Regions from separate parts of the Janthinobacterium sp. GMG1 genome, predicted to be linked through region 3. Evidence: predicted binding sites of a transcription regulator. Region 3 holds the regulator's gene; each other region holds the start of a gene.
What was found. Region 3 encodes NrdR, which represses ribonucleotide reductase genes. Its sites were predicted from a motif close to CACNANATNTNGTG; they were not measured.

Region 1: SJI03_RS02360 (ribonucleoside-diphosphate reductase subunit alpha) is a predicted target of NrdR. The motif match lies at 1,198-1,211, and genes of this name have one in related genera.
Region 2: SJI03_RS22190 (ribonucleoside triphosphate reductase) is a predicted target of NrdR. The motif match lies at 1,239-1,252, and genes of this name have one in related genera.

The regions. Positions count from the first base shown of each region.
Region 1 covers NZ_JAXQNT010000001.1:510,041-513,313, forward strand. The annotation lists gene SJI03_RS02350 (sigma-54 dependent transcriptional regulator) at 1-495, shown strand, start outside; gene ampD (1,6-anhydro-N-acetylmuramyl-L-alanine amidase AmpD) at 473-1,084, shown strand; gene SJI03_RS02360 (ribonucleoside-diphosphate reductase subunit alpha) at 1,476-3,273, shown strand, end outside.
Region 2 covers NZ_JAXQNT010000009.1:136,609-139,881, forward strand. The annotation lists gene ubiU (ubiquinone anaerobic biosynthesis protein UbiU) at 1-601, opposite strand, end outside; gene SJI03_RS22185 (hypothetical protein) at 764-1,180, shown strand; gene SJI03_RS22190 (ribonucleoside triphosphate reductase) at 1,299-3,047, shown strand; gene nrdD (anaerobic ribonucleoside-triphosphate reductase) at 3,044-3,241, shown strand; gene SJI03_RS22200 (anaerobic ribonucleoside-triphosphate reductase activating protein) at 3,234-3,273, shown strand, end outside.
Region 3 covers NZ_JAXQNT010000014.1:83,023-86,295, forward strand. The annotation lists gene glyA (serine hydroxymethyltransferase) at 1-990, shown strand, start outside; gene nrdR (transcriptional regulator NrdR) at 1,134-1,595, shown strand; gene pilV (type IV pilus modification protein PilV) at 1,815-2,405, shown strand; gene SJI03_RS26170 (PilW family protein) at 2,402-3,273, shown strand, end outside.

The sequences.
Region 1 (3,273 bases), on a different contig from region 3:
CGGCGCGGCGATCTGCAGGTATTATGTGAGGTGATCCTGGCGCGCCTGTCGCCACGCCGGGCCGTGAGTCTGGCGCCGCCGGTGCTGGCGGCCTTGGGCGCGTATGCGTTTCCCGGCAATGTGCGGGAACTGGAAAACCTGCTGGAGCGGGCGCTGGCCTTTGCCGACGGCGGCGTGATTGCGCTCGACGGGCTGGCCTTGCCCTCCGCGGCGGGCAGCATACCCTTGCGGGCGGCACCAGCAACGCCGGCCTTGCCGGAACGGCAACTGTGCCTGCCCGGCATGGCGGCGCATGGCGTGGCCCCGGCCTTGCCGCTGGACATGTATTTGCGCCAGGCCGAGCGCGACATGATCATGCTGGCGCTGGTGCAGGCGCGCTACCACCGTGCGCGGGCGGCACGCCAGCTGGGCCTGAGCGTGCGCCAGTTGCGTTACCGCATGCAGAAATTGACGATACAGGAAGCCCTATTTGATGAGCGCATGGATGATAGATGAAGACGGCTGGTGCGACGGCGCGTTGCGCTATGACTCGCCGTACCACGATGCGCGCCCGGACGGGGTGCATGTCGATTTGCTGGTGATCCATAACATCAGTTTGCCGGGTGGCCACTTTGGCGGACCGCATGTGTCGGACTTGTTTACGGGCCGGGTAGATTATAATGCCGATCCTTCTTTCGCCGACCTGCGTGGCTTGCAGGTGTCGGCGCACTTTTTTGTGCGGCGCGATGGTGCGCTGTTGCAATATGTTTCTACTGATCAACGTGCCTGGCATGCGGGCGCGTCCACCTTCGAGGGACGCCCGCAGTGCAATGGCTATTCCATCGGTATCGAAATGGAAGGCGCGGACGATGTGCCCTTCCAGCGGCGGCAATATCATGTGCTGGCGGCGCTGACGGCGGCACTGGTGGCGCGCTACGGACTGTCCCAGGTGCGCGGTCACGAGCATATTGCGCCGGGAAGGAAGACGGATCCGGGGCCGTTTTTCGACTGGTATTTTTACCAAGAGTGCTGGCTGGAAATTCTGTGCGGGCAGCCTGCGTTAGCGCTTACTTCGCGGGGATTGGGCTTCCCATCCATGCCCTGAAAAGTCAACCGAAATCGTATATGAAAATACAAAAAATTACGCCCGCGGATGCCGGAAAACTATTGCATCCCCCTCCGATGGGCACTACAATTAGTGCAGAAGTTGGATGTAAAGACTATATGTAGTGCCATCACAGACGTTTTCAGAATTATTGTCAAAGCTACCCGGATTGCTGATAAAGCACTGGAACTGGCGGTTTATCACCCTTGATCGTGTTTTGCGCCAGCCGGGCAGTGCGGTGTGGCGAGATGGATACTGACCTGTTTTATGCATTATAAATTTACTATTTAGCAACAAATACCTGAAGAAACCCTGACCATCGGGCGTTCTATTCAACAACACACGCGGCAGCAAAACTGCAGGCTGACTTTAGCTGACAACGGGAGCTTCAATGCAATCACCACAAGATATTTCCATCCATCCAACGCCAGTATCGCCAGCGCCAGGCGCGGCCAACAGCGTAGCGAGCACGGGCGCGGCATTGGGCGACTATCGCATCATCCGCCGCAACGGCGCGGTGGTGGCATTTGAGCCTTCGAAGATCGCCATCGCCATGACCAAGGCGTTTTTGGCCGTTAACGGCGGCCAGGGCGCAGCCTCGGCACGCATCCGCGAACTGGTGGAACAACTGACCGACGGCGTGGTCGCCGCGCTGGTGCGCCGCCATCCGGGCGGCGGCACCTTCCATATCGAAGACGTGCAAGACCAGGTGGAACTGTCGCTGATGCGTTCGGGTGAGCACGACGTGGCGCGTGCCTACGTGCTGTACCGCGCCAAGCACATGGAAGAGCGTCGGCTGCAGAAGGAAGCGCAGGGCGCTTCCGCGCAAGTTTCCGCACCACAATTGAACGTGCTGGATAACGGCGTGCGCCGCCTGCTGGACATGCAGGAAGTGCGCGACCTGATCAACGCCGCCTGCGCCGGCCTGGAAAAGCACGTCGATGCCGACGCCATCCTCGCTGAAACCGTGAAAAACCTGTACGACGGCGTGCCTGTCGAAGAGCTGCACAAGTCGGCCATCCTGGCGGCGCGCGCGCTGATGGAAAAAGACCCGGCCTACAGCCAGGTCACGGCCCGCATCCTGCTGCACACGGTGCGCAAGGAAGTGTTCGGCAAGGAAGTGCCGCAAGCGGCCGCTGCCGCCGAATACCTGACGTATTTCCCGCAATACATCGCCAAGGGCATCGCCGCCGAGCTGCTGAACCCGGTACTCGCCAGTTTCGACCTGGAGCGTCTGGCAAAAGCCATCGTCGCCGACCGCGACTTGCAGTTCGGCTACATCGGCCTGCAAACCCTGTATGACCGCTACTTCCTGCACATCCAGGACGTGCGCATCGAAATGCCGCAGGCGTTCTACATGCGCGTGGCCATGGGCCTGGCGCTGAATGAAGCGGACCGCGAAGCGCGCGCCATCGAGTTCTACAGCCTGCTGTCCTCGTTCGACTTCATGAGCTCGACCCCGACCCTGTTCAACTCGGGCACCCTGCGTTCGCAGCTGTCGTCGTGCTACCTGAGCACCGTCTCGGATGACCTGGAAGGCATCTACGACGCCATCAAGGACAACGCGCTGCTGGCCAAGTTCGCCGGCGGCCTGGGTAACGACTGGACGCCAGTGCGCGCCCTGGGCGCCCACATCAAGGGTACCAACGGCAAGTCGCAAGGCGTGGTGCCGTTCCTGAAAGTAGTCAATGACACGGCCGTGGCGGTCAACCAGGGCGGCAAGCGCAAGGGCGCCGTCTGCGCCTACCTGGAAACCTGGCACATGGATATCGAGGAATTCCTCGACCTGCGCAAGAACACGGGCGACGACCGCCGCCGCACGCACGACATGAACACGGCGAACTGGATTCCCGACATGTTCATGAAGCGCGTCATGGAAAAAGGCGATTGGACCCTGTTCTCGCCGTCGGACACGCCAGACCTGCACGACAAGGTCGGCAAGGCCTTCGAACAGGCTTACCTGGGCTACGAAGCCAAGGCTGCCGCCGGCGAAATCCGCGTCTTCAAGAAGATCGCCGCGCTGGACCTGTGGCGCAAGATGCTGTCGATGCTGTTTGAAACGGGCCACCCATGGATCACGTTCAAGGATCCTTGCAACATCCGCAGCCCGCAGTCGCACGTCGGCGTCGTTCACAGCTCGAACCTGTGCACGGAAATCACGCTGAACACGGGACCTGACGAAATCGCCG
Region 2 (3,273 bases), on a different contig from region 3:
GCGCCTCGCCCGTCGCATACGACGACAGCGCGCAGCGCCCTTCGACCATCACGCACAGGCTGCCGAAGCCGAAAACCTCGATCTCGACTTCCGTCTTGGCGATCAATTGCTCGACCTGCGCCATCGACAGCACGCGCGGCAGCACGGCGCGGGCGATGCCGAAGTGTTCATGGTAAAAATTGATGGCTTCGTAGTTGGTGGCCGAGCCCTGCACGGACAGGTGCAGGCGCAGCTGCGGGTGGTGCTGGGCCGCATACGCCATCAGGCCAGGATCGGCCACGATCATGGCGTCGATGCCGGCTTGCGCGGCGCGGTCGATGGCGCTGCGCCACACGGCCCAGTTGTGCGGCTGCGGATAGGTGTTCAGCGCCAGCAGCACCTTGCGTCCATATTGATGGGCGTAGCGCACGCCCTCGGCGATGGCCTTCTCGTCGAAATTGAGGCCGGCGAAATTGCGCGCATTGGTGGCATCGCGAAAGCCCAGGTAGACGGTGTCGGCGCCATTGTCGACGGCCGCTTTCAAGGCAGGCAGGCTGCCGGCGGGGCAGACCAGTTCCAGCGGTCCGGCCACGCGGGTGGCGGTGGTTGAATCAAGCATCATGATATTCACAGTCCTGTATCGGCTCAGGGTGCAGACTATAGCCCCGCCCATGCCGCCCAGTCCTTGACGCAGGTGAAGGAATGCATGCATGGCTGGCGCGCGTTCAACTTGCTTGACCTGGCTGTAAAATGCCCCACTTTTCTCCCTCTTCGATTGCCCGCCATGACCCGCAAACCGCTGCTGATTTTCCTGCTCACCCTGTTCCTCACCGCGCTGCAAGTGCAGTGGGCCGGCCCGGCCGATGGCTATGACGCAGAGACCATCTCCGTCCTGTCGCCGGAAGTACTGGGCGCGTATCCGGGCGTGCTGCTGCTGTTCCTGCTGGCCGTGTTCGCGCGCCGCCAACTGCCGCTGCTGCGTCAGGCCGCCATCTGCACGGGCCTGCTGGCCGTCTACTGGCTGCTGGCGAACTACGTGACGTTCGACGCACGCGTGGCCAGCTGGAGCACCTACTCGCCGCTGGAAATCTGGGCGCACGTGCTGCCCGCCTCCGTCGCCAGCATCGCCGCCTGCGGCGTCGCGTTCTTTTGCGCGAGCTGGCTGATCCTGCGCGAAACGCGCTGGAACAAAACCGGTTGAGGTGGTTTTTTCACCTGCATCAAGGATTCGTCACGCAACTGCACGCACCCTTTGACGCCACTATATTTAGTGATTAATCTCCATAAAAACACCGCATGTTGTGTTTATTGGAGGTTTCATGACGACAAATGCAGTTTCCCCCACACGCGGCCAGGTCGATGTCGCCGCGTCCATCAATGAATACCTGGACCGGCGCGACTGGCGTGTCAACGCCAATGCCAACCAGGGCTACTCGCTGGGTGGCCTGATACTCAACGTGTCGGGCAAGGTCATCGCCAACTACTGGCTGGACCAGGTGTATCCGCCGGAAGTGGGCGCGGCGCACCGCGAAGCGGCGCTGCACATCCACGACCTCGACATGCTGGCCGGCTATTGCGCCGGCTGGTCGCTGCGCACCCTGCTGCACGAAGGCTTGAATGGCGTGCCGGGCAAGATCGAATCGGGCCCGCCGAAACACATGTCGAGCGCCATCGGCCAGATCGTCAATTTCCTCGGCACCCTGCAAAACGAGTGGGCCGGCGCGCAGGCGTTCAGCTCCTTCGACACCTACATGGCGCCCTACATCCGCAAGGACAGCCTGCGCTACGAAGACGTGCGCCAGTACATGCAGGAGCTGATCTTCAACCTCAACGTGCCATCGCGCTGGGGCACGCAAACGCCATTCACCAACCTCACGTTCGACTGGGTCTGCCCGGACGACCTGCGCGAACAGATTCCCGTCATCGCCGGCCAGGAGATGGACTTCAGCTATGGCGAGCTGCAGGCGGAGATGGACATGATCAACCGCGCCTACATCGAGATCATGATGGCGGGCGACGCCAAGGGACGCGTGTTTACCTTCCCCATCCCCACCTATAACATCACCGAGGATTTCGACTGGCATAGCGAAAACGCGGAACGCCTGTTCGAGATGACGGCCCGCTACGGCCTGCCCTACTTCCAGAACTTCATCAATTCGGAACTCAAGCCGAACATGATCCGCTCCATGTGCTGCCGCTTGCAGCTGGACTTGCGCGAACTGCTCAAAAGGGGCAATGGCCTGTTCGGTTCCGCCGAGCAGACCGGTTCCCTGGGCGTGGTGACGATCAACTGCGCGCGCCTGGGCCACTTGTGGCGCGGCGACGAGCCAGCGTTGCTGGCCGACCTGGACCGCCTGCTGGAACTGGGCAAGACCAGCCTGGAAATCAAGCGCCGCACCATCGAGGAACTGATGCAGCAAGGCCTGTTCCCGTACACGAAACGCTACCTGGGCACCCTGCGCAATCACTTTTCCACCCTGGGCGTGAACGGCATCAACGAGATGATCCGCAATTTCAGCGGCGACGCTTACGACATCACGTCCGCCGAAGGCCATGCGCTGGCGATACGTCTGCTCGACCACGTGCGCGCCCGCATGGTGGCCTTCCAGGAAGAGACGGGCCATATGTACAACCTGGAAGCGACGCCGGCCGAAGGCACGACGTACCGCTTCGCCCGCGAAGACCGCAAGCGCTATCCCGCCATCCTGCAGGCGGGAACAAGCGACAACCCGTACTACACGAATTCGTCGCAGCTGCCCGTCGGCCACACGGACGACCCGTTCGAGGCGCTGGAATTACAGGACGCGCTGCAGCGCAAGTATACGGGCGGCACGGTGCTGCACCTGTACATGACGGAAGCGCTGTCGGATGCGAGCGCGTGCCGCGAGCTGGTAAAACGCGCCCTGAGCCGCTTTTCGCTGCCCTACATTACCGTCACGCCCACGTTTTCCATCTGCCCGCGCCACGGCTACCTGGCCGGCAAACATGAATTCTGTCCCACCTGCGACGCGGAACTGATCGCCCGCAAGCAGTCCGATTTCGCTCACCCACTCAAGGAAACGCCATGAACGCACGTCCCGACTTCACTCCCGCCATCACCCTGCTCGACACCGAACGCCAGCGCTGCGAAATCTGGACGCGCGTGATGGGCTACCACCGCCCCGTCGCCTCGTTCAACATCGGCAAGCAGGGAGAATTCCACGAGCGCCAGTATTTTACGGAAGCGAGCGCCCGCGTGGGCCAGCCCGCCTGCCATGGCTGAGTTGAAAGTGGGCGGCCTGACGCCCTTTTCCG
Region 3 (3,273 bases):
GGCGCCGAATGCGCGAACGTGCAGCCGAACTCCGGCTCGCAGGCGAACCAGGGCGTGTTCTTCGCCATGTTGAAACCAGGCGACCTGATCATGGGTATGTCGCTGGCCGAAGGCGGCCACCTGACCCACGGCATGCCGCTGAACATGTCCGGCAAATGGTTTGACGTCGTCTCCTACGGTTTGACGGCGGAAGAAGACATCGACTACGAGGCGATGGAACGCCTGGCCCGCGAACGCAAGCCAAAACTGATCATCGCCGGCGCCTCCGCGTTCTCGAAAAAGATCGACTTTGAACGCTTCGGCAAGATTGCCAAGGAAGTTGGCGCCTACTTCATGGTCGACATGGCCCACTACGCCGGCCTGATCGCCGCCGGCCTGTACCCGAACCCGGTGCCGTTCGCCGACTTCGTCACCTCGACCACGCACAAATCGTTGCGCGGCCCGCGCGGCGGTATCATCCTGATGAAGGCCGAACACGAAAAAGCCATCAACTCGGCCATCTTCCCTGGCATCCAGGGCGGCCCGCTGATGCACGTGATCGCCGGCAAGGCTGTCGCCTTCAAGGAAGCGCTGAGTCCTGAGTTCGTCGAATACCAGAAGCAAGTGATCAAGAACGCCGACGTGCTGGCGAAAACCCTGATCAAGCGCGGCCTGCGCATTGTTTCCGGCGGCACCGAATCGCACGTCATGCTGGTCGACCTGCGCGCCAAGAACCTGACGGGCAAGGAAGCCGAAGCCATCCTCGGTTCCGCGCACATCACCTGCAACAAGAACGGCATCCCGAACGACCCGCAAAAACCATTCGTCACCTCGGGCATCCGCCTGGGCAGCCCGGCGATGACGACGCGCGGTTTCAAGGAAGCGCAAGCGGAAGAAGTGGGCAACCTGATCGCCGACGTGCTGGACAATCCGCATGACGCCGCCACCATCGAGCGCGTCAAAGCGGCCGTGAAAGTCCTGGCCGACGCGCACCCTGTGTACGCAGCATAATTATTTGTCCAGAATGTGTCATACGGAGTAAGATTCTGTATGACACATTCCTTCGTGCCCAAGGGCGCCCGGAGTGATTCGGGCGCCCTTTGTACAAGGGCGGCGATTTCCCGTAATTATTACTATAAAGTTGTAGCCAGCCCATGAAATGTCCATTTTGCCAGCACGGCGACACCCAGGTTCTCGATACGCGCGTATCGGAGGAAGGGGATGCCATTCGGCGCCGCCGCCGCTGCGGCAAATGCGACAAGCGGTTTACCACGTACGAGCGCATTGAACTTATCATGCCGGCCGTCGTCAAAAAGAATGGCAGCCGGACGGAGTTCGCTGCGGATAAGTTGCGCGGCAGTTTAATGCTGGCCTTGCGCAAGCGTCCCGTCGCGGCCGCCTCTGTGGATACGGCCATCGCATCCATCCAGGAAAAACTGCTGACCAGCGGCTTGCGCGAAGTCGATTCCGGCTATATCGGCGAACTCGTCATGCAGGAACTGAAGCGCCTCGACAAGATCGCCTACATCCGCTTCGCCTCGGTGTATAAAAATTTCGAAGACCTGGCCGAATTCCAGGATGCGATTGCCGAAGTGGGGCAGGCGCGCAAGCCCTGACGCACTCTGACGTTCACTTTGCCGACAACGGGGCCGCTCATGTGCCCCGTTTTCACCACGCCAGCGCGCGCCTGGCAAGCGGCCTGATCAATACCAGCGCTGTTCTTCTCACCTTATCACCGTACTGTTTGCGCTAGCGCAGATCCAGCTTTTTGCGCGCGCCTATCTTGTATCTGGGCCGCCTGTTCTTGCGACTCTTTCTGCGAAAGGGAGTAGCGCATGGGCAAGGGCGGTCGCACTATGTTTCCTGCCGGTGGCAGCAGCCTCATCGAGGTGTTGGTGTCGCTGCTGCTGTTGGCGCTGGGCCTGCTCGGTGCCAGCATCCTGCAACTGAACTCCCTGCGCGCGCGCCATGAGTCGGCGCTGTTGTCGGCGGGCGTGCAACTGGCCGCCGGCATGGCCGAGCGCATGCGCGCGAACAGCGTGCTCATGCATGGTCCGGATACGGCCAATCCCTACCTGAACGTGGCCTACGCGGCGGCGGACGACGCCGAAGCGGGCGGCGGTGCGCCGGACTGTTTTGGCGCCACCGCCTGCAGCGCGGCCGAGCTGGCGCAATTCGACATCGCCGAATGGAAGCAAGGGCTGCATGCGGCCTTGCCCAGCGCGCGCCTGCGCATCTGCCGCGACACTTCCGCGTGGGATGCCGCCGCCCAAGGCTTGCACTGGGCGTGCAGCGGCGGCAAGGGTGCGCCCATCGTCATCAAGCTGGGCTGGCGCGCCCGCTTGCCCGATGGCTCGCCCGCCGAGAATGCGTCGGGCGAGTCGCTGCCCAGGCTGGCATTCCAGCTGGGCGGAGGCGGCGCATGAACTGCGTGTTTGCAGCGTGGAGCCGGCGTCGCGGCATGAGCCTGGTCGAATTGCTGGTGGCCCTGTCGCTCGGTGCGCTGCTGATGCTGGCCGCCAGTAGCGTGTTGCTGGCGGCCAGCGGCAGTTATGGCGACCAGTCCGCCAGCGCGCGCCTGGACGACAACGGCCGCTATGCGCTCGACGCCATCGCCCGCGCCGTGCGCCAGACGGCGTACGTGAACTGGGACAGCAGCGCCGCGCCCGTCGCCCATGCCGATGATGACAGCGCCAATGTCGCCGGGCTCGACGCGCGCAGCCTGGGCAAGAACAGCGAAGGCATCAGCGGCGCGCTGCCCGATGTCCTGCATGGCAGCGACGTGCTGGCCCTGCGCTATTACGGCGCCGGCGCAATTGAGGGCGGAGACGGATCCGTCCTCAATTGCGGCGGCTTTGGCGTGGGCGCCGCGCAAACGGAGGCGCAGCGGGGCTGGAGCATTTTCTATGTAGCGCAGGGCGCCGATGGCGATGGCGAGCTGCGCTGCAAATACCGTGGCGCGAACGGCTGGGGCGCGGACGCCATCATCCGAGGCATCGACGGCTTCCAGGTGCTGTATGGCCTCGACACGGATACGCCGCCCGATGGCGTGGCGAACCGCTATGTCAACGCCAGCGCGCTCGACGCTGACGATGCGGCGCTGGTGCTGGCGGGTGCGGATGCGGCCGCGCGCCAGCGCGATTTTCAACGGCGCACGCACTGGAAGCGCGTGGCCAGCGTGCGCGTGGCCTTGCTGTTGCATGGCGAGGCGGGCCAGGCGGACAAGATGGTGGAACTGGGACCGGCGCAGTTCGACCTGTTTGGCCAGGCATATGCCGAGGCGCACGGCGCCGG